Regions from separate parts of the Streptomyces sp. 2-1 genome, predicted to be linked through region 1. Evidence: riboswitches for the same ligand, from Rfam matches in the RefSeq annotation. Region 1 holds a riboswitch; each other region holds the start of a gene.
What was found. A riboswitch is a leader RNA that binds a small molecule or an ion and turns the genes downstream of it on or off. The one in region 1 is predicted to bind cyclic di-AMP.

Region 1 (7,496 bases):
GAGGCCCCGGGTGACCCGTAGGGACGAAAACCTCGCCCAACAGGGCCGATTCTCTTGTGAAGAACTTCACGAACTTTTCCGACGGGGCGTTCCCGGGGCCGTTTCCAAGACCGTTCAGAGGCCTCCCAGAGCGCTCATACGTCATCCGACCTGCTCAGTCGAGGAGCGCTCCAGGCCATCTCCAGGCCCGCCCTAGGCCACGGACCACGCGATCCCGTCGAGGATGTCGTGCTCGCTCACGACCACCTCGTCCGCCCCGATCCGCTCCATGACCGAGAGCAGTACGAGGGCGCCGGCTCCGATGACGTCGACCCGGCCCGGGTGCATCGAGGGGATCGCGGCACGCTCGGCATGGGTGGCCGACAGCAGCCGCTCGGTGATCTCGCGGACCCGGTCGTAGGAGACCCGGGAGTGGTGGATGGCCTCGGAGTCGTACTCCGGGAGGTCCAGGGCGATCGCCGCGATGGTGGTCACCGATCCGGCGAGCCCGACGAGCGTACGGGCCTCGCGCAGCGGCACGGACTCCTCGGCCAGGTCGAGGGCCGCCTCGATGTCGGCACGGATCGCCGCGACCTGCTCCGGGGTCGGCGGGTCGCTCACCACGCCGTCGTGCACGAGGTGCCGTTCCGTTATCCGTACGCAGCCGATGTCGACCGAGCGGGCGGCGCGGACGTGGTCCTCGCCCACGACGAACTCCGTGGAGCCGCCGCCGATGTCCACCACGAGGTAGGGCTTGGCGAGGTCGTCGCGGCCTGTCAGCTCCTTGGTGGCGCCCGTGAACGAGAACTCCGCCTCCTGGTCGCCGGAGATGACCTCGGGCTCGACGCCCAGGATGTCGAGGACTCCTCGTACGAACTCGTCGCGGTTCTCGGCGTCGCGGGAGGCGGAGGTGGCCACGAAGCGGAGTCGCTCCGCGCCGTGTTCCTTGACGATCGTCGCGTACTCGCGGCAGGCCGCGAAGGTCCGCTCCAGGGCGTCCGGAGCGAGTCTCCCCGTCCGGTCGACGCCCTGTCCCAGCCGGACGATCGTCATCCGGCGGTCCAGGTCGACGAGTTCCCCCGTCGCCGGGTCCGCGTCCGCGACGAGCAGCCGGATCGAGTTGGTACCGCAGTCGATGGCGGCGACGCGAGTCATGAGTGGTGGTCTCCTGTTGCGATCGTGGCTCCGGGGGCGCCTAAAACATTTTCTCGCCCCCGCCGCCCCTACCCATTCCCGTCCCTTTTCGGGGGCCAGCCCCCGAACCCCCGCTCCTCAAACGCCGGAGGGGCTGAATACATTGCGGCCCGGGCCGACACACTCAGCCCGTCCGGCGTTTGAGGACGAGGCCGTTCAGGCCGATAGCGGGGGTCTGGGGGCGGCAGCCCCCAGGGAACGGGACGGGTAGGAATCACGCCTCGGTGGGGACCACGCACGCCCCCTTGCGCCACCACTCCGGTAGCAGCGCGAGCGCCTCGTCGCCCAGGGGGTTCACGCCCGGCCCGGCGGCCAGGGAGTGGGCGACCAGGACGTGGAGGCACTTCACCCGGTCCGGCATACCGCCCGCGCTCGGAAAGCCTTCGAGCACCTCGATGGAGTCGCGCCGAGCGATGTAGTCCTCGTGCGCCGCCCGGTACGCGGCAGCCAGCTCGGGATCCGTGGCGAGCCGGTCGGTCATCTCCTTCATGACCCCGTTCGCCTCCAGCGTCCCGATGGCGGAGGCAGCCCGCGGACACGTCAGGTAGTACGTCGTCGGGAAGGGAGTCCCGTCCGGAAGACGGGGAGCCGTCTCGACGACGTCCGGCTGCCCGCACGGACAGCGGTGCGCGATCGCGCGCAACCCGCGCGGCGGTCGCCCGAGCTGCTGCTTGAAGGCCTCGACGTCCGCGTCGGTGGGCTCGGTGCGCGGGGTGGGCGGCGGGGGCGTTTCCATGCCTGTGGGTAAGTCTCTCTAGTCAGTTCTCTGAGTGGATCACCGGCGAATCGCCGGCTGGATCACCTGTCGGGTCACCTGTCGGCGGCGTCGGCCTTGTCGACGCCGTCCCAGACGTTGGCGTACCAGGCCCGGTCGGCCGCCGTCTGATCCGTACGCGTCTTCTTCGCGGCATCGGGGTCGATCACGATGTAGCCGGTCTCGCCCGGCATCACGTAGTGGAGCCGCTCCCGGATGCGCTGCTCGGCGTACGCGTCGTCCTGCCACCGCGCCTTGAGGTCGCGCAGCTGCTCGACCCGCTGCCGGGCCTGTTCCCGCTCGCGCTGGAGGTCGGCGACCTCGGCGCGCTGGGAGACGTACTGCCTTATGGGATAGGCGAGAGCCACCACGAGCGTGCACAGGACGAGGGCGAGGAGTGCCGCCCGGCCGGTCAGCCGTGAGCGGCGGGCCTGCCGCTTGGTCTGCGAGCGGTAGACACGGGCGGCGGTCTGCTCACCGAGCAGCCGCAGCCTGGTCGAGGTGGAGAACCGGTCGCGGTCCTTCACGGCCATCTGTCCCGCCTCCCCGGTACAAACCCCGTCGAGCAATCGAGTACACCGAGCCCGTCGAGCCCATCACGTGCGTACGTCCCCGCACACGGTACGGGACCGAGTACGGGGACGTACGTACGACGCTTCCTACAAAGCCCGAGGGGGCTCAGCCCTTGAAGCGCGGGAAGGCCGAACGGCCCGCGTACACCGCCGCGTCGTCGAGGATCTCCTCGATGCGCAGCAGCTGGTTGTACTTGGCGACACGGTCCGAGCGGGCCGGGGCGCCGGTCTTGATCTGGCCGCAGTTCACCGCGACGGCGAGGTCGGCGATGGTGACGTCCTCGGTCTCGCCGGAGCGGTGGGACATCATGCACTTGAAGCCGTTGCGCTGGGCCATCTCGACGGCGTCCAGGGTCTCGGTCAGCGAGCCGATCTGGTTGACCTTGACGAGCAGGGCGTTGGCGGAGCCCTCCTCGATGCCACGGGCGAGGCGCTCCGGGTTGGTGACGAAGAGGTCGTCGCCGACGATCTGGACCTTGTCGCCCAGCTTCTCGGTGATGACGTTCCAGCCGGCCCAGTCGTCCTCGTACAGCGGGTCCTCGATGGAGACGAGCGGGTAGGCCGCGACGAGCTCCTCGTAGTACTCCGTCATCTCGGCGGCGGAGCGCTCCTTGCCCTCGAAGAGGTACTTGCCGTCCTTGTAGAACTCGGAGGCGGCGACGTCGAGCGCGAGGGCGACCTGCTGGCCGGGGATGTAACCGGCCTCCTTGATCGCGTCGAGGATCAGGTCCAGGGCCTCGCGGTTGGAGCCGAGGTTCGGGGCGAAGCCGCCCTCGTCGCCGAGGCCGGTGGACAGGCCGCGGCTCTTCAGGACCTTCTTGAGGGTGTGGTAGACCTCGGCGCCCCAGCGCACGGCCTCGGAGAAGGACTCCGCGCCGATCGGGGCGATCATGAACTCCTGGATGTCGACGTTGGAGTCGGCGTGCGACCCACCGTTGAGGATGTTCATCATCGGGACCGGCAGCAGGTGCGCGTTCGGTCCGCCCAGGTAGCGGAAGAGGGGGAGGTCGGACGCCTCGGACGCGGCGTGGGCGACGGCGAGCGAGACGCCGAGGATGGCGTTGGCGCCGAGCGAGCCCTTGTTGTCGGTGGCGTCCAGGTCGATCATGGCCTGGTCGATGAGGCGCTGCTCGGTGGCGTCGTAGCCGACGAGCTCCGGGCCGAGCTGCTCGATGACGGCGAGGACGGCCTTCTCGACACCCTTGCCGAGGTAGCGGTTGGGGTCTCCGTCACGGAGCTCAACAGCCTCGAAGGCACCGGTGGAGGCGCCGGACGGAACGGCGGCACGACCCGTGCTGCCGTCGTCGAGGCCGACCTCGACCTCGACCGTGGGGTTGCCTCGGGAGTCCAGGATTTCCCGGGCTACGACGACGTCGATGGACGGCACGAGCATCTCCTTCTGGGATGTGACGCAAGCTGTCCGGGCCGAGGGCCCGGTTGGGTGCGGACCTGTGGTGGCCCCGCGGCATGAGCCTAACCGGCTGCCGGGGTTCGGCCAGCCCTCGACCGCCTCCTGGACAGAACCGAGAGTAAATTGTTTCCGAACGGAACAAAGCGGGAGGGCGGCGAGAGGGAGGAGCGGGGGAAGCTCGGGGGCGGCATGGGAAAGAAAAAGCCCCGCCCCGGTGCGTACGGGGGAACACGCACCGGAGCGGGGAGCCCGTGGGGGACGGGGGTGGCCCTCACGAGGCCTCCACTATGGGGGACACGGATGTGAGGGCGCTGTGGTTCAGCCGCGATTCGATTGTGGACCGGGAATCCGGCTCATCCGGAGATCCGGCCGAGGCTGAGCGGCCAGGGGCCTCGGCCGGGACGTGACGTGCCGTCCGGACAATCGAAGTGGGGGTCGCGGCCGACGGGTGTCAGCTGAGGTGCAGCTGCTGGCCCGGGAAGATGAAGTCGGCGTCGTCGACGATGTCGTCGTTCAGCTTGTACAGCTTCGCCCAGCCGCCCTTGACGTTCTTCTTCTCGGCGATCTCGCTGAGGGTGTCACCCTTGACGACCTTGTACTCGCCGTCACCCTTCTTGACCTTCTTGCCGGTCGGGGTCTCGACGGTCTTCTTCGCGGTCGAGCGCTCCTGGGAACGCGAGGCGCGCTCCTCGGAGGACTTGGTGCTCTGCTGCGACTGCGAGGTGCTCTGGCCGGAGTTGCCCGAGTTCGAGGGAGCCGGGGCACCACCGGTCGAGGCGCCGGACAGGCCCACGCCACAGCTCGGCCAGGCACCCTTGCCCTGGCCCGCGAGGACCTTCTCGGCGACGGCTATCTGCTGGGCCTTGGAGGCCTGGTTGGCGGTGGAGGCGTACGCCGAGCCGCCGTACGCGGCCCAGGTGGAGGCCGAGAACTGCAGGCCGCCGTAGTAGCCGTTGCCGGTGTTGATCGACCAGTCGCCGCCGGACTCGCACTGGGCGACGGCGTCCCACTCGGAGGTGGTGGCGGCGGAGGCTCCCGTGGCGCCCATCAGCGGGACGGCGACGGCCGCGGTGGTGACACCGGCGAGCGTGGCGATACGGGTGGCCTTGGACGGGCGGCGGTGCTTGCCCTTGCCGGAAAGCAGCATGAAGTGATCCCCTCACCGACGCCTGCGAGGTGAGCTGTCGGGTTCGGGCCGAGTGAGTTGCCCGGCCACGTGACACTGCTGTCACGCGGCTTAACCCCAAGCCGTACCTGGCCTCAACGACCGGGTCCGGCACTTACCTTGGGTCCCCCGCTCCTGCCTACGGCGCTTGACGCGACGACTGTTCCCGTACGGCCGCTGGCAGGATTCGGCGTTGCGACCGTCGGGGCTCACCAGTGGCGAGCGGTCACGACCGTAGACACGCGATCCGCCGAATTTCAAAGACGATCAGGCTCTTGAGATCCATGTCTCACTTTCACCAAATCGGACATTCAGCGCGAACTACCGCTGTTTTTCGCCCGATTCGACGCCTTGATGACCACATGGCCCTCCGCGCGGACCGCTACTTGTCGGCCGTCTGCAGGCCGTCCACATCGAGGCTCTGACCGGGGATGATGAAGTCCGGGTCGTCACCGATGGCTTCCTTGTTCTCGGCGTAGAGCGCCCGCCATCCGCCCTCGACACCAAGGGAGTCGGCGATCCCCCAGAGACTGTCTCCGGAACGCACGGCGTACGAGCCCTCGGCGGCGACGCGCGACTCGCTGTCGCTGCGCGAGGCGTGCCGGCCGGCGGAGTCGTCCGCGCGGGAGTCGGTGGCGCCTTCGTCGGCACTGTCACCGCGGTGACGGCCGGAGCCGGTGTCTTCCGTTCCGGAACTCTCGGCCGAAGCCTCCCCGTTCTGGGACGACTTGTCCGGGTCGTCACTCTTTGCGGTGACGTCCGTGGAGGGGCTGTCGGAATCCTGTGAGTCGGCACTGTCGCCACTACCGGTGGACGAGTCGGACGAACCGGATGAACCAGACGTGTCGGACTTCGTCCCGTTGCTGCTGTCCCCCATACCCAGGCCGGACAGCGGAGTGGGAGTGTCCTCCCCCGTGTCGGTGTCGTCCGAGTCGGAGTTCTGCGTCAGGCCCGCGACGAGACCGCAGGTCGCCCAGGCGCTCGTGCCCTGCTTCGCGAGGATCTTCTCGGCGACGGCTATCTGCTGCGAACGGCTGGCCTGGTCGGCGCTCGGCGCGTAGTCGAGGCCACCGTTGTCCTCCCAGGTCTCCTGGGTCATCTGGAGGCCGCCGTAGTACCCGTTGCCGGAGTTCGCGCTCCACGAGCCGCCGCTCTCGCACTCCGCGACCGCGTCCCAGGTGGTACCGCTCGCGGCACTCGCGCCGGTCGCGCCGAGCAGAGGGATCGCGATGGCCGACCCGGTGACGCCCGCCGCGACGAGGAGAGCCGGAGCCTGACGGGGGCGACGGTGACGACCGTTCCCGGAGAGCATGCGGTTGCCTTTCGCGTGACAGCAAGGACGAATGCGCCCAGCGCACAGCCAATGACTGTGCTTGTGACTGCTGCGGCGAATGGGACCGGCCGCATTGATGGGTGAACGTATAGGCAGTCGAACTCTTGTCACAAGTCGATGCAGCGCAGATAACGTGAAGATCACAAACTTGACGGAGTCTCATGTTCCGTCGACCCGTCTGCTAAGCACACCCGCTAGTCCGTACGGACCTTCCCGGAAGGGGCGAACTCCACCGGAAGCGTGCGCAATCCGCGCATGATGAGCCCTCCACGCCATCGCAAATCAGCCGAATCGCCCGCGAGTTGCAGGTCAGGGAGGCGGGTGAGCAGCGTGGCCAGCGCGGTCTGGCCCTCCAGCCGGGCGAGGGGTGCGCCGAGGCAGTAGTGGATGCCGTGGCCGTAACCGAGGTGCTGATTGTCACGGCGGGAGAGGTCCAGGGTGTCGGGCTCGTCGAACCGGGCGGGGTCACGGTCGGCGGCGGCGAGCACGACGAGTACGGGGTCACCGGCGGCGATGTCCTGCCCGCCGATACTCAGCGGCTCGGTGGCGAACCGCCAGGTGGCCAGCTCCACCGGCCCGTCGTAGCGGAGCAGTTCCTCGACACCGCTCGCGAGCAGGTCCATGCGGCCGGATGCGAGGGAGTCCTGGAGCTGTTGCCGCTGCTCGGGGTGGGTGAGCAGCGCGTACGTGCCGTTGCCGATGAGGTTCACCGTCGTCTCGAAACCGGCGAACAGGAGGATGAAGGCCATCGCGGCGGCCTCGTTCTCGGTGAGGTGCTCGCCGTGGTCGGAGGCCCGGATGAGACCGGAGAGGAGGTCCTCGCCCGGCGCGGGCACCTCCGTCAGTTCCTCGCGCTTGCGGTGGATGAGCTCGGCGAGATAGCCGCGCATCTTCTTCACGGACCGCGCCACGCCCCCGCGCGGCCCTCCGCCGTGCCGGATCATCATCCCGGCCCAGTCGCGGAAGTCGTCCTGGTCCTCGCGCGGGACGCCCAGCAGATCGCAGATGGCGTAGATGGGGAGCGGGAACGCGAACTCGTGGATGAGGTCGGCCTCTCCCTTCTCCACGAACCCGTCGATGAGCCGGTC
Region 2 (7,496 bases), 3.0 Mb from region 1:
CGGTGGGGTGGCTCGGCGTCCCACCGCGGGAAGTCCGGTGCGTCGGCTGCGGGTGCGCCGTGGCTGGGCGCGCAGTTCCCCGCGCCCCTTCGGGGCGCTGCCGGACCCCGCGTCTGCGGCATGATCCGCCGGAACGGCCCTAGTCCCGCGGGCGTCGGCGCAGCAGGTACGTGTCCATGATCCAGCCCTTGCGGTCGCGGGCCCGCTCGCGCAGTTCGGCGATGCGCGGGGCCGTTTCCGCGAGGGGGCCGGAGGCCAGGATCTCGTCGGGCGTGCCGATGTAGGCACCCCAGTAGATGTCGATGTCCTGGTCGGCGTACCGCTGGAAGGCCTGGTGCGCGTCGAGCATGACCACCACGTCGTCGACGTCCTCGGGGAAGCCCTGGGCGAGCCGGCGGCCCGTGGTGATCTGCACGGGCCGGGCCACGCGGTTGAGCCCGGTGCGGTGGCGGGCGACCAGCGCCGAGACGCTGCTGATGCCCGGCACCACGTCGTGTTCGAAGGAGACCGCGCCCCGGTCGAGGATCTCCTCCAGGATCCCCAGCGTGCTGTCGTACAAGGAGGGGTCGCCCCAGACGAGGAACGCCCCGCTCTCGTCCTCGCCCAGCTCCTCGGTGATCAGCCGCTCGTAGATGTCGGCACGGGCACTGCGCCAGTCCCCGACGGCGGGGGAGTAGCCCGCGCCCCCGGCGGCCCGGTCCCGCTCCGGGTCGCGCGCCTCGACCAGGCGGTACGTGCCGTCCGGCAGATGCGCGTCGAGAATGTCACGGCGCAGCTGGACGAGGTCCGACTTGGCCTCGCCCTTGTCGAGGATGAAGAACACGTCCGTGCTCCTCAGCGCCTTGACCGCCTGCAGGGTCAGTTGGTCGGGATCGCCCGCCCCGATGCCGATGACATGAATCTTTCGCACGCCCCGAGTCTGCCCCACGCCACCGACAGTCCCGTCACCGCGTCCGGCGGAGGCGTCCGGCCCCCGGCCCCGAGCCGCCGTCAGGCCCCGCCGCCCCGCAGCCGCGGCGCCCGCACCTCCGCGTCCACGGCCGCCCCGTCCTTCTCCACCGTGTCCGCCAACTCCCGCGCCCACGCGGCCAGTCCGACCAGGTCCAGCCCGTACGGCCGCGACCGCCCGCTCTCCGCCGCCCACTGCTCGACCGCCCCGGCGCCCCGCCGCAGCAGCCGCGCCCCGCCCGTCACGTTCCCCCGGGCCGCGTGCGTGAGCCCCACCGCGAGCTGGGCGAGCCCGCGCCACAGGGCCCGCTCCTCGTCGGGGCCCGACTTCCACGCGTCCTCGAAGACCTCGTGCGCGTGGAACGGTTTGCCCGCCGTCAGCAGCGCCTGCGCCTCCGTGACCGTCTCCTCGGGCGCGCGCACCACCCCTTCGGGCTGTCGCTCCACCCCGTCGGTCCCGTACGGCAGGGGCCGCCCGAGTCCGTCCCGGGGCCGCGCGTTGCGCGCCCGTCCCTCGGCGTCCCGGTCCCGCCCGTCGTCAGAAGCACTGGTCATTCGGCGATTGTCCCTCGCCCCACGCCACCTTCGAAGCAGCACCGGGGGTGGGGTAGTGTTCTGTCTGCGCGATCACGTGGTTCTGCCGCGGCGAAGCGCATCGGGACGTGGCGCAGCTTGGTAGCGCACTTGACTGGGGGTCAAGGGGTCGCAGGTTCAAATCCTGTCGTCCCGACTCGTACGAGTCGTAGGTCAGGGGCGGTTTCGGAGGAATCCGAAACCGCCCCTTGATCATTTCGCCGTCAGGGCAGGATCGAGTCGATGTAACCCCCGTCGACGCGCAGCGCTCCGCCCGTCGTGGCCGACGCCTGGTCGGAGCTGAGGTAGACGACCATGTGGGCGATCTCCTCGGGCTCGATCAGCCGTTGCAGGAGGGACTGCGGCCGGTGCTTCCGCATGAACTCGCGCTGTGCCTCGTCCCAGGGCAGGTCGCGGTCGACGAGTTCGTAGACGAAGTCCTCGACGCCGCCGGTGTGGGTGGGGCCGGCGATGACCGAGTTGACCGTCACCCCCGTGCCCGCCGCCTGCTTCGCGAAGCCGCGGCCGACGGCGAGGAGCGCGGTCTTGGACATGCCGTAGTGGATCATCTCGGCCGGGATGACGACCGCCGAGTCGCTGGCGATGTTCTGGATCCGGCCCCAGCCGCGCTCCGTCATGCCCGGCAGGTACATACGGATCAGCCGCACCGCGGCCAGCACGTTCACCTCGAAATAGCGCCGCCACTCCTCGTCGCTGATCTCCAGCGGGTCGGCGGAGCCGAAGATGCCGAGGTTGTTGACGAGGATGTCCACGTCCGGCAGCGTCTCCAGGACGCTCTGCGCGCCCTCCTCGGTCGCCACGTCGGCGGCCACCGGGACGAAGTCCGCACCAGGCACCTCCGCCGCCAGCCGCTCCACGCCCTCCGCGACCCGCTTCTCGTTTCGGCCGTTCACCCCCACTTGGGCACCGGAGCGCGCGAGTCCGGCGGCGATCGCCGCGCCGATGCCCTGCGTCGAGCCCGTCACCAGGGCGGTGCGGCCCGTCAGATCGATCTGCATGTGGAACCAGTCCCCTTGCGCTGCTGTCCGTCCGTGCCGGTACGTCTGCCGTCAGCCTGGCGGCAGGGGGATCGCCCCGCCACTCCGGCCGACGCCGACGGGCACGACCTCGGCTGCGTATGCCCACTCGGCCACGAGTGACACCCGGGCCGGCTCCTGCCCCCGCGACGCGCCGACAGGCCCTTCGGGGCATTCGGCCGGCCACGGCAGGATGGCGGTCATGCGATTTCGACTGCTCGGCCGCCTGGAGCTGGTGAATGCCAACGGCGCGGTCGTCCCTCCCGGCGCCGTGTCCCGGGCGATCGTGGGACGGCTGCTGCTCGCCCACGGGGCGGTCGTGCAGCGCGACACCCTCGTCGACGAGTTGTGGGCGGAGCGCGAGACCAAGAACCCGGTCGGCGCGCTTCAGGTCCAGATGGCCAAGCTGCGCGCGGCCTTCGCTGCGCGGGGCGAGGACGGTCGTCTGCTGTTCGGCCACGGCGGGTACCGGATCGTCCTGGGACCGGAGGACGAGGTCGATGTGCCCGTCTTCGAGGCCGCGGTCCGGGAAGGCCGCGAGCACCTGGCGGCCGAGGAGTACGAGAAGGCCGAGAGCAACCTGCGGCTGGGACTGTCGATGTGGAGTGGCCGCGCCCTGGACGGCCTGGAGGGGCGGGTCTTCGAAACCGAGCGGACCCGCCTCGAGGATCTGCGGCTGGGCGCTCTGGAGGACGTCGCCACCGCGGGCCTCGAAGTCGGTCGGCCCTGGTGTCCCTCGCACCGCTCCGCGAGCGGTCCCGGACCCGTCTCATGCTCGCGCTCTACCGCTGCGGGCGGTTCACGGAAGCCCTGGAGGTCTACGAAACGGGCCGACGGCTGCTGAAGTCCGAGCTCGGTGTTGTCCCCTCACTGGAACTGCGCTCCCTGCACGCCGCGATCATCCGCCACGAGCCGTCCCTGCAGGGGCCGGCCTCCACGTCGTACCGCATGACCTCGACGCGCACGGATGTCCGGCCGGCACCCGGCGAGGGCAATCCGATCCGGCCACCCGAGCGCTGGATCGAACCCCTGGTCGCGGCAGCTCCGGCCGCGCCCGCGCACCCCAACGCCCGGGGCCAGCAGGCCATGGCCGCCGTGGTGGAGCGTGCCGTCCACTGCCGCGCGTACCGCCGGTGAACTGAGTGGGTGACGGGTACCGGCTGTCCCCGGGACAGCCGGTACCCGTCACCCGAGCAGCCCGGAAGGAACGCTGCCTTCGCCCTCTTGCCGGAGTAATGGCGGGAGCGGCGGGAGCGGCGAACTGTGAGAAGTCGCTGAAGTCCGGTGATGTCTCGACCCGATACGACGAAGGTCACAGTTATATATCGGACACTTCGCACTTCAATCTTCACACGAGGTGCACATGTTGGCTAAGTTGACGGACAGGACGCACGACTCCCTCCGGTGAACCTCGCCGGGTCGCGCGGCCTCCGCCGAATCCGGTGGCCCACGCGGCGACCGGAACCGGGGACCCAACCGAACTTTGGGGTGAATCGGCCCAACCGCCCGACAGGGCAAGGGCCGTAGGGCATACCTTCCGGATTCCTCGCCCGAACCCGACAGCTAACTCGGTAGGCGGAGCACGGAAGGAGTACGGCTCCCATCGCGCCGGAACGAACCCCGCGCCCCGGAGGCAGCAACCTCCCGGGTATACCCCGGCCCGCCCTCGCGACGGCGGCCGCCACCTCAGTGGACCTCTACTCCTCGGCCGGCGGCTCCTCGCCCGCGAGAGAGGACGACAAGCCGAGTCGCGAAGAGGTCCAGCAGAGGATCAGCAGCCTCTACGACCAGGCAGAGACCGTCAGCGGGAACTACAACGCGACCCGGGCGATGAGTTCGGGGCGCACGCGCGAGCGTGTGACGCCCGGACCCGACACCGGGCGTGGGCGCGCCGACACGGTTGCCGCCCCTGCCCCCGCTCTGAACGACCGTGCCAAGCAGTGGTTCGACGTGGGGCGTTCGCAGCTGGGGCCCCTCATCCCCGCCGTGCTGCCGCCCGACAGAATGCCGGACCGCGGCCAGGACGCGACGCGGCCCAAGAGCCCCGGTGGCCGTTCGGAGGACCGGAAGCCCGAGGGGTCGGGTGGCCGTGCGCTGGAAGCGCCGAGTAAACCCCTCCTGGAGCTGACCGCCGGACCCGGTGCCGCTTCGACCGCCCGGCCCGTGGCGGAGTTGACCGCGGGGCCCATCGCCGCGCTGCCTGCCGTGCCGCAGGCGCGCCAGGAGGCCACCGCGATCCTGCCCGCGATCGCCGCCGATCCGCGGCAGTCGTTGAAGACCTCCAAGCAGCGGAACCAGAGCAAGCTCGCGAAGGCCCGTGAACTGCTCTCCGCACACACCGCCCGGCGGAGCGCGCCGGTGGCGGCCATCGAACCCCCTCCGGCGGAGACCGTCTGGGCCACCACCGAGGGGCAGGGCTACCGCCAGGCCGAGCCTGAATGGTGGCAGCCGCAGGCGCAGTCCCAACTACAGCCTCAGTCGGCCGGTTTCGGCATGGAACCGGCCGTCGACGCCCTGGGCGGCCCGGACCTGACGTTCGGCATGGGTCTGCCCGCTGCTCCGGTTCCAGCTCCGGTACCGGTTCCGTCAATCGCTCCGGCTCCGGTCCTGGCCCCTTCTCCGTCCATCGGCATGGACCTGCCCATGGGCCCGGACCTGTCGTTCGGTATGGCTCCGCCCATCGACACCCGTACGCCGATCGGCACGGGCATGCCCATCGGTTCGGACGGAGCTGCGAACCCGGGGTACGGCGCTTCGAACCCCGGCTACGGCGTCGCGGCCCCGGCATACAGCGGCGGGTCGACCCCGGGATACGCCGGAGCGACCCCCGGATACGGCGGAAAGGCGGCGACAGCGGTCGACTTCGCCCGGGAGCAGATCGGCAAGCCCTGTGTGTGGGGAGCGATGGGGCCGGGCTCGTACGACTGCTCCAGCCTCACCCAGGCGGCCTGGAAGGCGGCGGGGGTCGCACTCCCGCGCAATGTGAACGATCAGGCGGTCGCCGGTATGGCGGTCCCCCTCTCCGACATCCGTCTCGGCGACCTGGTCCTCTTCCAGGGGCAGGTCGGCCATGTCGGCATCTACAGCGGCAACGGCATGATGGTCCACGCGCCGAGCCCGGGGGCGGCCATCCGCGAGGAGTCGATCCACTGGGCCGGCGAGTCGGCGATCCACAGCGTGATCCGGCCCGCCTGACCCGGAGTCGTATCCGACCCAGGGGCCGTATCGCTGCGCGCACGAGGCGCCGCCCGATACGGCCCCTGATCGTCTCGTTCCGGAGACGGCGGTCCGCGAAAGTGTCAGCTCATGTCGAGCGAGACGGCGACGTCGGTGATGGCTATGGGGAACTGGTCCACACTGGTCGTGGCTCCGGTGAGCACGTCGACGGTGTAGAACGTCGACGTCGAGGCACCGGCCGGGGTCAGGGTGGCGAAGGCCGTGTTCGAGATCGTCTTGCCTGCGCTCAGATCGCTGAAGATGTCGAAGCCCGCGTTGACACCGGCGTCGAAGCCCAGTGAGCCGGTCGGGACCAGCAGGCCGTTGGCGGGCGGCGACTGGATGACGACCTGGTCCGAGGTCGTGTTGATGTCGAACAGCGTCGTCGCGGTGGCCGAGTTCAGGTCGTTGTTGGTGTAGGCCGCTCCGGTGACGCCGTGGGTCGTCGCCCCGTCCGTGGTCAGGGGGGTATTCGTGGCGGTGCTGCTGTTGGCGAGGTTGTGCGCCAGGTTCTGACCGGTGTCACTGATGATCCGCAACCGGTCGGCCGCGGGGTTGAAGTCGACACCGAAGTTCGTGCCCTGCAGCGGAACACTGAGCTGCGAGACCTTGGTGACCAGCGGGTTCGGGACCGCGGGCGGGATCTGGACCGTGTAGATGCCGCCCTTGTTGCCGACCAGGTACAACAGTCCGTTCTGTACGCGGAAGTCGAGCCCGACGACGGCGGTGTCGCCGACGAGCCCGTCGATGCGCTTGAACCAGTTGAGCGTGCCGGGGTCGTCGGTGTTGAACGCGGCCATCAGCGTACCGTCGGCCGAGATGCCGAACGCCAGCAGACGGGGCGGCGCCGCGTGGCTGGTGCCCGGCGTCGCCACGACGAGTGCCGCCATGGCGGACGCGGCCGCGACCGCCGCGGCCAGTCTCTTCTTGAGCCCTGCTTTCATCGCTATTTCCTTCTCGGTCGGCGTGAGCGCGAGCGCGCGCTGTGGCAGAGGTGTTGCCGCCTGGCCCGTAAGGCCGGAGCGACAGGCGGCGACGGCAAGCTATGGGGCAGGACTGGACGTCCACTGGACGGTGGTTGAACGGTCGACCGGCGAGGGCTCCGAGGGCTCCGGGGGCTCTGCGGGTTCACGGCCCCGAAGTGGTCGACGCCGCGGTGGCCGCCACCCACGACCCCAGGGCCCGGCGGGCGCGCTCGGCGCCCGCGTGCGCCCGTGCCAGCTGGTCGTGTTCACCGGTGACGGCCGCGACCGTCGCCGCGGTGGAGTGGTGGTCGAGCGCCTCGTCGTGACGGCCGCTGCCGTGCAGCGCCTCGGCCAGGCCGTTGAGCGCCGACGCCTCGCCGTAGCCCTCACCGTTCTCACGGAACAGTTCGAGGGCCCGCCGCTGGCAGGTGACGGCGGCCTCCAACTCGCCCTGCCCCAGCCGGATGTCGCCGAGTCCGGACAGCGCGTACGCCTCCCCGCCGTGGTGCCCCAACTGCCGGAAGAGCGTGAGCGCTTGCTCCTGGCACTCGGCCGCGGACTCCGAACGGCCCAGCCGCAGAAGGGCGTTGCCGAGGTGGGAGAGGGTGCGGGCGCGGCCGATCCGGTCACCGGTCAGATCGTGCAGGGCGAGGGCCTGCCGTTGGTGGTCGGCCGCCTGCTCGTACTCGCCCAGCCGCAGACACACATTGCCGAGGTTCGTGAGGGTGCGCGCCTGTCCCACCTGGTCGCCGGTCTC
Region 3 (7,496 bases), 2.8 Mb from region 1:
AACCGGTCGGCCCAGCCGACGGACGCCCCGTCCGGGCCAAGGTCGCCGACGCCCTCGGTGAAGCTGTCCCCCACCGCCACGTACGACCCGATCACTGATCTGTTGTCATTCTTCGAATCGTCTGCCACATCGGGCCATGATTCACCTTCGGGTGTGAGCTACGCGACCGTAGGAAAGGGTTGACGCGCGGTGAGATAAGCCACTCGTCAAGTGTTGGTCAATCTCGGAATAAGGGGCTCCATCAGGGACGTTGTCGCAGCTCTCGCACCCTGAAGTCCGTGATCCTGAAGTGACTCCAGACCGTCCGGAACGCGAAGTGCCCGCTCGTGTACGGCTCTTGGTCCACGAAGTCGAAGACGAGCCGCCCGTTGTTCCACCACCGGACCGTCGAGCCGTTCGAGACGATCCTGACGCGGTTGGGCTCGTTCGCCGTGAGCAAGGGCTCTGTGTAGTCGAAGACCAGCGGGCGCACACCCGCCTCACCGACGTAACGGCGCAGCCTGGTCGTGGTGTTGGTGTTGGCTCCGTATCCGGCGTAGTACGTCGTGAGGTGGTCGTACTCGTCGAGCGCACCGCCCCGGTGCGTGGCGAAGAGGTCCTCCGGGGAGCGGACGTCCGTGGCGTTCCAGAAGTTGTTGAGGTCCGAGACCCGGTCGTTGGCGCCGCCCGCGGAGACCGGTGTGGCGGTGTACTCCAGGACATAGGGCCCTCGGAGCTTGCGCTTGAACCACACAGTCGCGCCGCTCGGCACGTCTATCTCCAGGACGCCGCGGGACGCGGTGACGCTGCCGCCGTCCTGCAGTTCCGTCGCCCACTGGCCGAGGCCGTGCCGGAAGTCGTCGCGGGCGATGAGCCGCCCCGGACGGCCCCGGACCGCCGCACCCGCGGTCTGCGCGGGGGCCAGCGCGGTGAGTGCGGCACCGGCGGCCAGGACTCCGAACGCTCTGCGTGTGGTCGTCATGAAGACCTCCATGGCAGGGAAGGCGCATAGAAAGCGCTTGCGGAGATCACTGTGCCGCGACTTCCGCATCCCTGTCGACACATCGCCCGGCCATGCCACAGACGTGCCACAGAACCGAAACACCGAAGACCGGACCCCGGGGATCACCGGGTCCGGCCTTCGGAGACGAGCGGAGTGGTACGCCGTGCGGGCGTGCCTGGCGTCGGGTCAGACGGAGACGCCCTTGCCACGCAGGTACGCCAGCGGGTCCACGTCCGAGCCGTAGTCCGGGGTGGTGCGGATCTCGAAGTGCAGGTGCGGGCCGGTGACGTTGCCCGTCGCGCCGGAGAGGCCGACCTGCTGGCCCTCGGTCACGGCCTGTCCGGCCGAGACGGAGAGGGAGGACAGGTGGGCGTACTGGGCGTAGTGGCCGTCCTCGAGCTGGATGACGACCTGGTTGCCGTACGCGCCGCCCCAGCCGGCGGAGACGACCGTGCCCGCACCGACGGACTTGAGGGACGTGCCGGTCGGGACCACGAAGTCGACGCCGGTGTGGTACCCGCTGGACCACATGCTGCCCGACATCTTGTACGGGGTGCCGACGCCCGCGCCCGCGACCGGCAGCGTGAAGCCGGCGGCACTGGCCTCGGCGGCCTTTGGAGCGGCAGCAGCCTTGGGGGCCGCGGCCTTCTTCGCGGAGGACTGGGTGGTCTTGGAGGCGCCGGAGTCGGAGCTCGACGTGGCGGCGGCCTTGCCGATCGACAGCTTCAGGCCCGGGTGGATCAGCGCCGGGTCACCGCCGATCGCCTTGCGGTTGTCCTCGTACAGCTTCTTCCAGCCGCCGCTGACGTTCTGCGTGCCGGCGATCTTCGACAGGGAGTCGCCCGCTCGCACGGAATAGGTCTTGGCGGCGGCCTTCTTCGCCTCGGCCTTCTTGTCGGCGGCGGCAGGCGCCGATTCGGCGGCCTTGTTCGCGACATTCGAGACGCTCGCCACGGAATCGGCGGCGGACTGCGAAGTCGCGGCGTGCGCCCCGGTCGCACCGAGCAGCGGAAGGGCGAGCGCCGCGCCGCCGGTTCCGGCGACGGCTATGGAGCGGGTGAAACGCTGGGACTTGGGACGGCGGTGCTTACCCTTCGCGGGCATGGCGAATTCCTCTCCGGCGCCTGCGAGGTGAGCTGTCGGGTGCGAGCTGGAGATGCCCGGCCGTGTTTGCGCACGACTTAACCCCTAGCCGTTCCGGAGACCGGAACAGGCGTTCTACCTGTGGGTCCCCCGCTCCTGCCGTGTACGGGTGGGTGAGCGGATTCCGGGCGGCGGCAGGATTGGGCGTCCGTCCGGATTGGTGGCGAACGTAAGCGACATGAAGACGCAGGAACAACCTTTGGGGTTTCCTGTGTGCCCCGTTCTCTTGATCCCTGACCGAAATGACGGTCACGCTGCGTAAATCAGGGATCTTCCCCGTTTGTTAAATCCCTGAAAACGCAACCGAATTACGTGAACATGGCGACAGCGGACCGTCACGAATATGACGCTGCTCACGGAGTGCCGTTCCAGGAGCCTTTATTCCAGAGCGAGTTGGAACCAATGCTCCATTACGGACACAACAGTCACATGCGACGCAGCCGGAAAACTGCCGCATCAAGGTCGCCGCGCAACCCCGTCCGCAATCCGTGATGCAACAGCACCGCACCTCGGTGGACTTCGCCCGTTTCGAGGCATTCGTACGTCGCCGCCGGGTCGAGCCCGCGCAGTCGCACCGGAGCGACCGGCTCGCCGTAGTGCTGGGCCTGGAGCCAGGCGAGGACGACGACCTCCCCGTCACGCGAGTACTGCACGGCGCTCAGCCCGCCCTCCGGCGCCCGCAGCCGGTGGAGGTCCCCGCCCTGCACGACGGGCCGGATCTCCTTGTAGAGCTCCACCCACGTCCGCGCCTCGGCCAGCTCCTCCTCGTTCCACCGGGTCAGGTCGCCGCCGACACCGAGCACGCCGGCCATCGCGCTCACGAAGCGGAAGCGCAGCGAGCTGGCGCGGCCGTTGAGCTGGTCGTTCGGACTGTCGGTGACCCAGGCGGCCATCACCCGCGCGGGATGCACCTGGCTGAAGCCGTGCTGGATGGCGAGCCGGTCGAGCGGGTCGGTGTTGTCCGAGGTCCACACCTGGTCCGTACGCGCCATGATCCCGAGGTCGATACGGCCGCCGCCGCCCGAGCAGGACTCGAAGGCGACGCCCGGATGGGCCGCCCGCAGCCGGTCCAGGAGGCGGTACAGGGCGTGCACATGGTCCACCCAGAGCCGCTGCGGGTAGGCCTCGCCGGGCCACCCCGCGTCGGTGAAGCAGCGGTTGAAGTCCCACTTCACGTAGTCGATCGGCGCACTGGAGAGCAGCGTGTCGAGCTGCTCCCACAGGTACTCCTGGACGTCCTCGCGGGCGAGGTTCAGTACGAGCTGATTGCGCAGCTCCGTCCTCTTTCGTCCCGGTTGGAACTGCACCCAGTCGGGATGCGCTCGGTACAGCTCGCTGTCCGGGTTGACCATCTCGGGCTCGACCCAGATCCCGAACTGCATCCCCATCGCGTGCACCTCGTCGGCGAGGGGCTTGAGACCCGCCGGGAAGCGGTCGGGGTTGGGCGTCCAGTCGCCGAGCCCGGCCCGGTCGCTGGTGCGCGCCCCGAACCAGCCGTCGTCGACCACGAACAGCTCGACCCCCATCGCGGCGGCCCGTCGCGCCAGCGCCCCCTGCTGCTCCTCGGAGATGTCGAACTCCGTGGCCTCCCAGGAGTTGTAGAGCACCGGCCGGTGCTCGCCCGCGTCCGGGATCACATGGGCGTGCTGGTAGGCGTGCCAGGCACGGCTCGCGCCGCCGAATCCGCCGTCGCTCCACAACCCCGCGAAGACGGGTGTGACGAAGCTCTCCCCCGGCTCCAGTCGCAGCAGCCCCGAGTCGTCGTACCCGACGCCGCCGGTGATCTGCACGCGCGCGTCAGGGAGTTGGGCCACGGCGATCCGCCAGGTGCCCGACCAGGCGAGGGCGCACCCGTAGACCTCGCCCTGCTCCTCGGTGGCCGCTCCGTCGGGGTCCAGGGCGACCCAGGGCAGGTGCTGGTGCGAGGTGTGCCCGCGCCGGCTGCCGATGACCTTCTCACCGTAGGTGAGTTCGGAGCGCACGAGCCGGGACTCGGCCGCCCACCGGCCATGCAGCTGGGACAGCCGCCAGCCGTCGCGGTGCGGCAGCGTCCAGGCCGCGGAGTCTGCGCGCAGCACCTCCAGGGCGGGCCCTTCGTTGGCGAGGGTCACCCACCGCTCGACGACGTCGGTCCCGGCACGCATCCGGTAGTGCAGCGTGATCCTGAGCCCGGAGTCGGAGAACCGCAGCCGCAGCTCGTCGCCGTCGGCCTCGTACGTCTCGAAGCTCCACTCGGTGCCGCGCCGCTCGTCCGTACGCACGGACAGGGCGGGCCGCCCGAACCGGGGGCCGCCCTCCACCGGGTACTCCTCGTGCCCGTCGAGGGTGGCCTCGAAGGCCCAGTACTCCGGTCCCGGGCCGGCGGCGAGTGCCTCGGCGTCGGCGAGCGCGATACGCGGACCCCAGTGCAGATGCAGCAGCGCGTCGTCCTCGCCGAGCCGCAGGGCATAACTGCTCGCCGGGCCCGAAAGAAGCCACGTACGACCGTCTTCGCCGATCTCCAACATCAAACCCTCACAGATCCGAACAGGCACGCTCAATCATCAACATCATTATGGGCCGCGTGCCTCCCCGGCAACGCCTGTGGACAACTCATTGGCCTACGAATCGATGTCGTATCGTCGAGAACGCACTTCGCCGACGAGCCGCGTCGGCAGCCGAATGGGAGGAGCCCCCGTGACGCAGCAGGTCCCGTCGACCGAGCCCGAGCTGGCTGGAGTGCGCAACTTCCGTGATGTGGGCGGCCTGCCGACGGTGGACGGCCGACGCGTGGCGTACGGACGGCTGTTCCGCAGCGGCCATCTCGCGCACGCGACGGAGTCGGACGCCGCGTTCCTCGCGTCCCTGGGCCTGCACACGATCTTCGACTTCCGGAATGCGGCCGACCAGAAGCTCGAAGGACCGGACGTCGAGCTGCCGGGTGTGCGGAACGTGAATCTTCCGCTGACCGACCCGGCGCACGGCGCCGAGTTCTGGACGATGGTCCGCGACGGCGACATCGACCAGTTGCGCTCGATCCTCGGGGACGGCAAGGCGGCGGACCGGATGATCGGTTCCTACCGCGCGATAATCCAGGAGCGCACGGCCGAGCACCGCCAGGTGCTGCACTCGATGGCCGAGGACAGCGTCCCCGCCCTGATGCACTGTGCGGCGGGCAAGGACCGCGCCGGCATCTCCATCGCCATCACCCTGCTCGCCCTGGGCGTCGAGCGCGAGGCCATCGTCGCGGACTACCTGGAGTCGAACGCGACGCACCGCCGCTACAAGGTGCACCGCAGCAAGTCCTCCGCCTCGGCGTACTCACCCGAGGTGATGGAGCTGCTCAGCCCCCTCTTCGACGCGCGCGCCGAGTACCTGGAAGCGGCGTTCGACACGATCGAGGAGAAGTGGGGCGGGGTGGACGCGTATCTGGAGCAGGGCCTGGGCGTGACCCCCGAGATCCGCGAGCGCCTGCGGGAGCGGTTCCTCGACTGACCGGCTTCCCGCCCCTCGAGACGGCGGCTACTGCCCCTGCGCTCCGAGCGAGAACAGCAGGTAGATGAAGGCGGCGAAGATGTGCCCGACCGCCACGTAGATGATGAGCCGTACCCACAGAGCGCGCGGGAACTTCTCCTCCATGTCCTTCATGACGTCTCTCCAGGGGTCGTCGGCCCGAGGCACAGCGTGGCCGTGGGGCTCTGCAGCAGGGTGTGTACGAAGAGGAGTTCGGCCCCGTCCCGGTCCGCGGCGGCGATCCGGTGCGGGGTCAGCGAGTCGAAGTGCGCGCTGTCGCCGGGCTCGAGGACGTGCGCGGTGTCCCCGAGGCGCAGCCGCAGCCGCCCTTCAAGGACGTACAGCCACTCCTCGCCGGGGTGCACCCGCACGATGTCGCCCTGGGCTCCGTAGGGGACGTGCACGCGCAGGGACTGCATGCCGCGTCCGGCCGCACCGGCCTGCCAGTACGTCCAGCCACCGGCCTGGGTGGGCTCCATGTCGTCGGCTCGCACGACGGCGTCCCGCTCGGCGACCGTCTCGCCGAGCAGCTCGGAGACGGTCGTACCGTAGATGCGGGCCAGCGCGAGCAGCATCGGCAGCGAGGGCTGGCGCTGTCCGGTCTCCAGACGGGACAGATGCGCGGGCGAGAGCCCGGCGGCGCGGGCCGCGGACTCCAGGGTGAGGGAGGCACGGCGCCGCAGGGCACGCAGTTGCGGTGCGACCGCGGGCAGCTCGTCGGCCGCCCCCGGCTCGGAAGGGCTCGTACCCTCGACAGGGTTCATGCCTCCATTGAGCCGGAGGCTTACCTCTGAGGCAAATTTCTTACCTCAGAGGCAAAAGTGAGGCGGGCCCACGGCGCGCAGGCCGGGCCACGCCGCCGAGGCCGGTCCCGCGGCGACAAGGCCGGTCCCGCGGCAGAGGCCCCTACCGGTTGGGGCAGAGGTCCCTACCGGTTGGCGACCGCCTGCTTCACCAGTGTCTTCCCGAAGTCCCACATCAGCCCGCCCCCGCTGTGCGCGTCGTCCATCACCGCGGTGAAGGCCTCCACGAACCGGTCGACGTCCCGCTCCCCGACGACCAGCGGCGGAATCAGCTTGATCACCTCCAGGTGATCGCCGGAGACCTGGGTGAGGATCCGGTGCCGTTGGAGCAGCGGCACGACCACCATCTGGGCGAACAGCCCCTTCCGCGCGGCCTGCAGCATCGTCCAACGGCTGCGCAGCTTCAGCGACTTGGGCCGCCCGAACTCGATGCCGATCATCAGCCCACGGCCGCGCACATCACTCAGCAGCTCGTACTTGTCGACGAGCGCCGCGAGCCGGGACTTCAACTGCTCCCCCGTGGCCCGGGCGTTGGCGACGATCTGCTCGTTCTCCATGACCGAGAGGACGGCGAGGCCCGCCGCCATGGCCTGCGCGTTGGCCCCGAAGCTCGCGGAGTGCACGAGGACGCGGTCCATGGTCGAGTAGACCTTCTTGAAGATCCAGTCCTTGCCGAGGGTGGCCCCGACGGGCACATACCCGCCGGACAGTGCCTTGGCCACGCACACCAGGTCCGGCTCCACGCCGTCCTCGTGCTGGTAGGCGTAGAAGTCCCCGGTCCGGCCGAGCCCCGTCTGCACCTCGTCCGCGATGAGGAGCGCCTTGTGCTTGCGCAGCAACTCCTGTGCGGCGCGCAGATATCCGGGCGGCGACTCGTGCACCCCCTTGCCCTGGATCGGCTCGACGATCAGCGCGGCGACGTCGCCCTTCTTCAACTCCCTTGCCAGCGCGTCTAGATCGCCGAGCGGGACGGCCGTGTCGGGCAGCAGCGGGGCGAAGCCGTCCCGGAAGCCGTCCTCGCCGTTGACGGACAGGGACCCGGTGGTCAGACCGTGGAAGGCGTGGGTGCAGTACAG

Region 2: another riboswitch for cyclic di-AMP. It lies ahead of ACN20J_RS42355 (NlpC/P60 family protein); the one in region 1 lies ahead of ACN20J_RS29655 (transglycosylase family protein).
Region 3: another riboswitch for cyclic di-AMP. It lies ahead of ACN20J_RS41725 (LysM peptidoglycan-binding domain-containing M23 family metallopeptidase); the one in region 1 lies ahead of ACN20J_RS29655 (transglycosylase family protein).

Annotation. Positions count from the first base shown of each region.
Region 1 is NZ_CP183383.1:6,696,399-6,703,894, reverse strand. It holds gene ACN20J_RS29675 (exopolyphosphatase) at 193-1,134, opposite strand; gene ACN20J_RS29670 (DUF501 domain-containing protein) at 1,388-1,909, opposite strand; gene ACN20J_RS29665 (FtsB family cell division protein) at 1,984-2,460, opposite strand; gene eno (phosphopyruvate hydratase) at 2,606-3,886, opposite strand; gene ACN20J_RS29655 (transglycosylase family protein) at 4,362-5,057, opposite strand; cyclic di-AMP (ydaO/yuaA leader) riboswitch at 5,062-5,232, opposite strand; gene ACN20J_RS29650 (transglycosylase family protein) at 5,458-6,387, opposite strand; gene ACN20J_RS29645 (cytochrome P450 family protein) at 6,603-7,496, opposite strand, start outside.
Region 2 is NZ_CP183383.1:9,662,868-9,670,363, forward strand. It holds gene cobF (precorrin-6A synthase (deacetylating)) at 140-910, opposite strand; gene ACN20J_RS42335 (DUF309 domain-containing protein) at 991-1,503, opposite strand; tRNA gene ACN20J_RS42340 (tRNA-Pro) at 1,605-1,678, shown strand; gene ACN20J_RS42345 (SDR family NAD(P)-dependent oxidoreductase) at 1,746-2,540, opposite strand; partial or broken gene ACN20J_RS42350 (AfsR/SARP family transcriptional regulator) at 2,956-3,695, shown strand; cyclic di-AMP (ydaO/yuaA leader) riboswitch at 3,980-4,152, shown strand; gene ACN20J_RS42355 (NlpC/P60 family protein) at 4,248-5,753, shown strand; gene ACN20J_RS42360 (DUF4394 domain-containing protein) at 5,858-6,718, opposite strand; gene ACN20J_RS42365 (tetratricopeptide repeat protein) at 6,903-7,496, opposite strand, start outside.
Region 3 is NZ_CP183383.1:9,513,085-9,520,580, reverse strand. It holds gene ACN20J_RS41735 (SGNH/GDSL hydrolase family protein) at 1-95, opposite strand, end outside; gene ACN20J_RS41730 (DUF6250 domain-containing protein) at 242-961, opposite strand; gene ACN20J_RS41725 (LysM peptidoglycan-binding domain-containing M23 family metallopeptidase) at 1,169-2,086, opposite strand; cyclic di-AMP (ydaO/yuaA leader) riboswitch at 2,091-2,255, opposite strand; gene ACN20J_RS41720 (alpha-galactosidase) at 2,551-4,632, opposite strand; gene ACN20J_RS41715 (tyrosine-protein phosphatase) at 4,802-5,599, shown strand; gene ACN20J_RS41710 (DUF6126 family protein) at 5,627-5,752, opposite strand; gene ACN20J_RS41705 (helix-turn-helix domain-containing protein) at 5,749-6,381, opposite strand; gene ACN20J_RS41700 (aspartate aminotransferase family protein) at 6,546-7,496, opposite strand, start outside.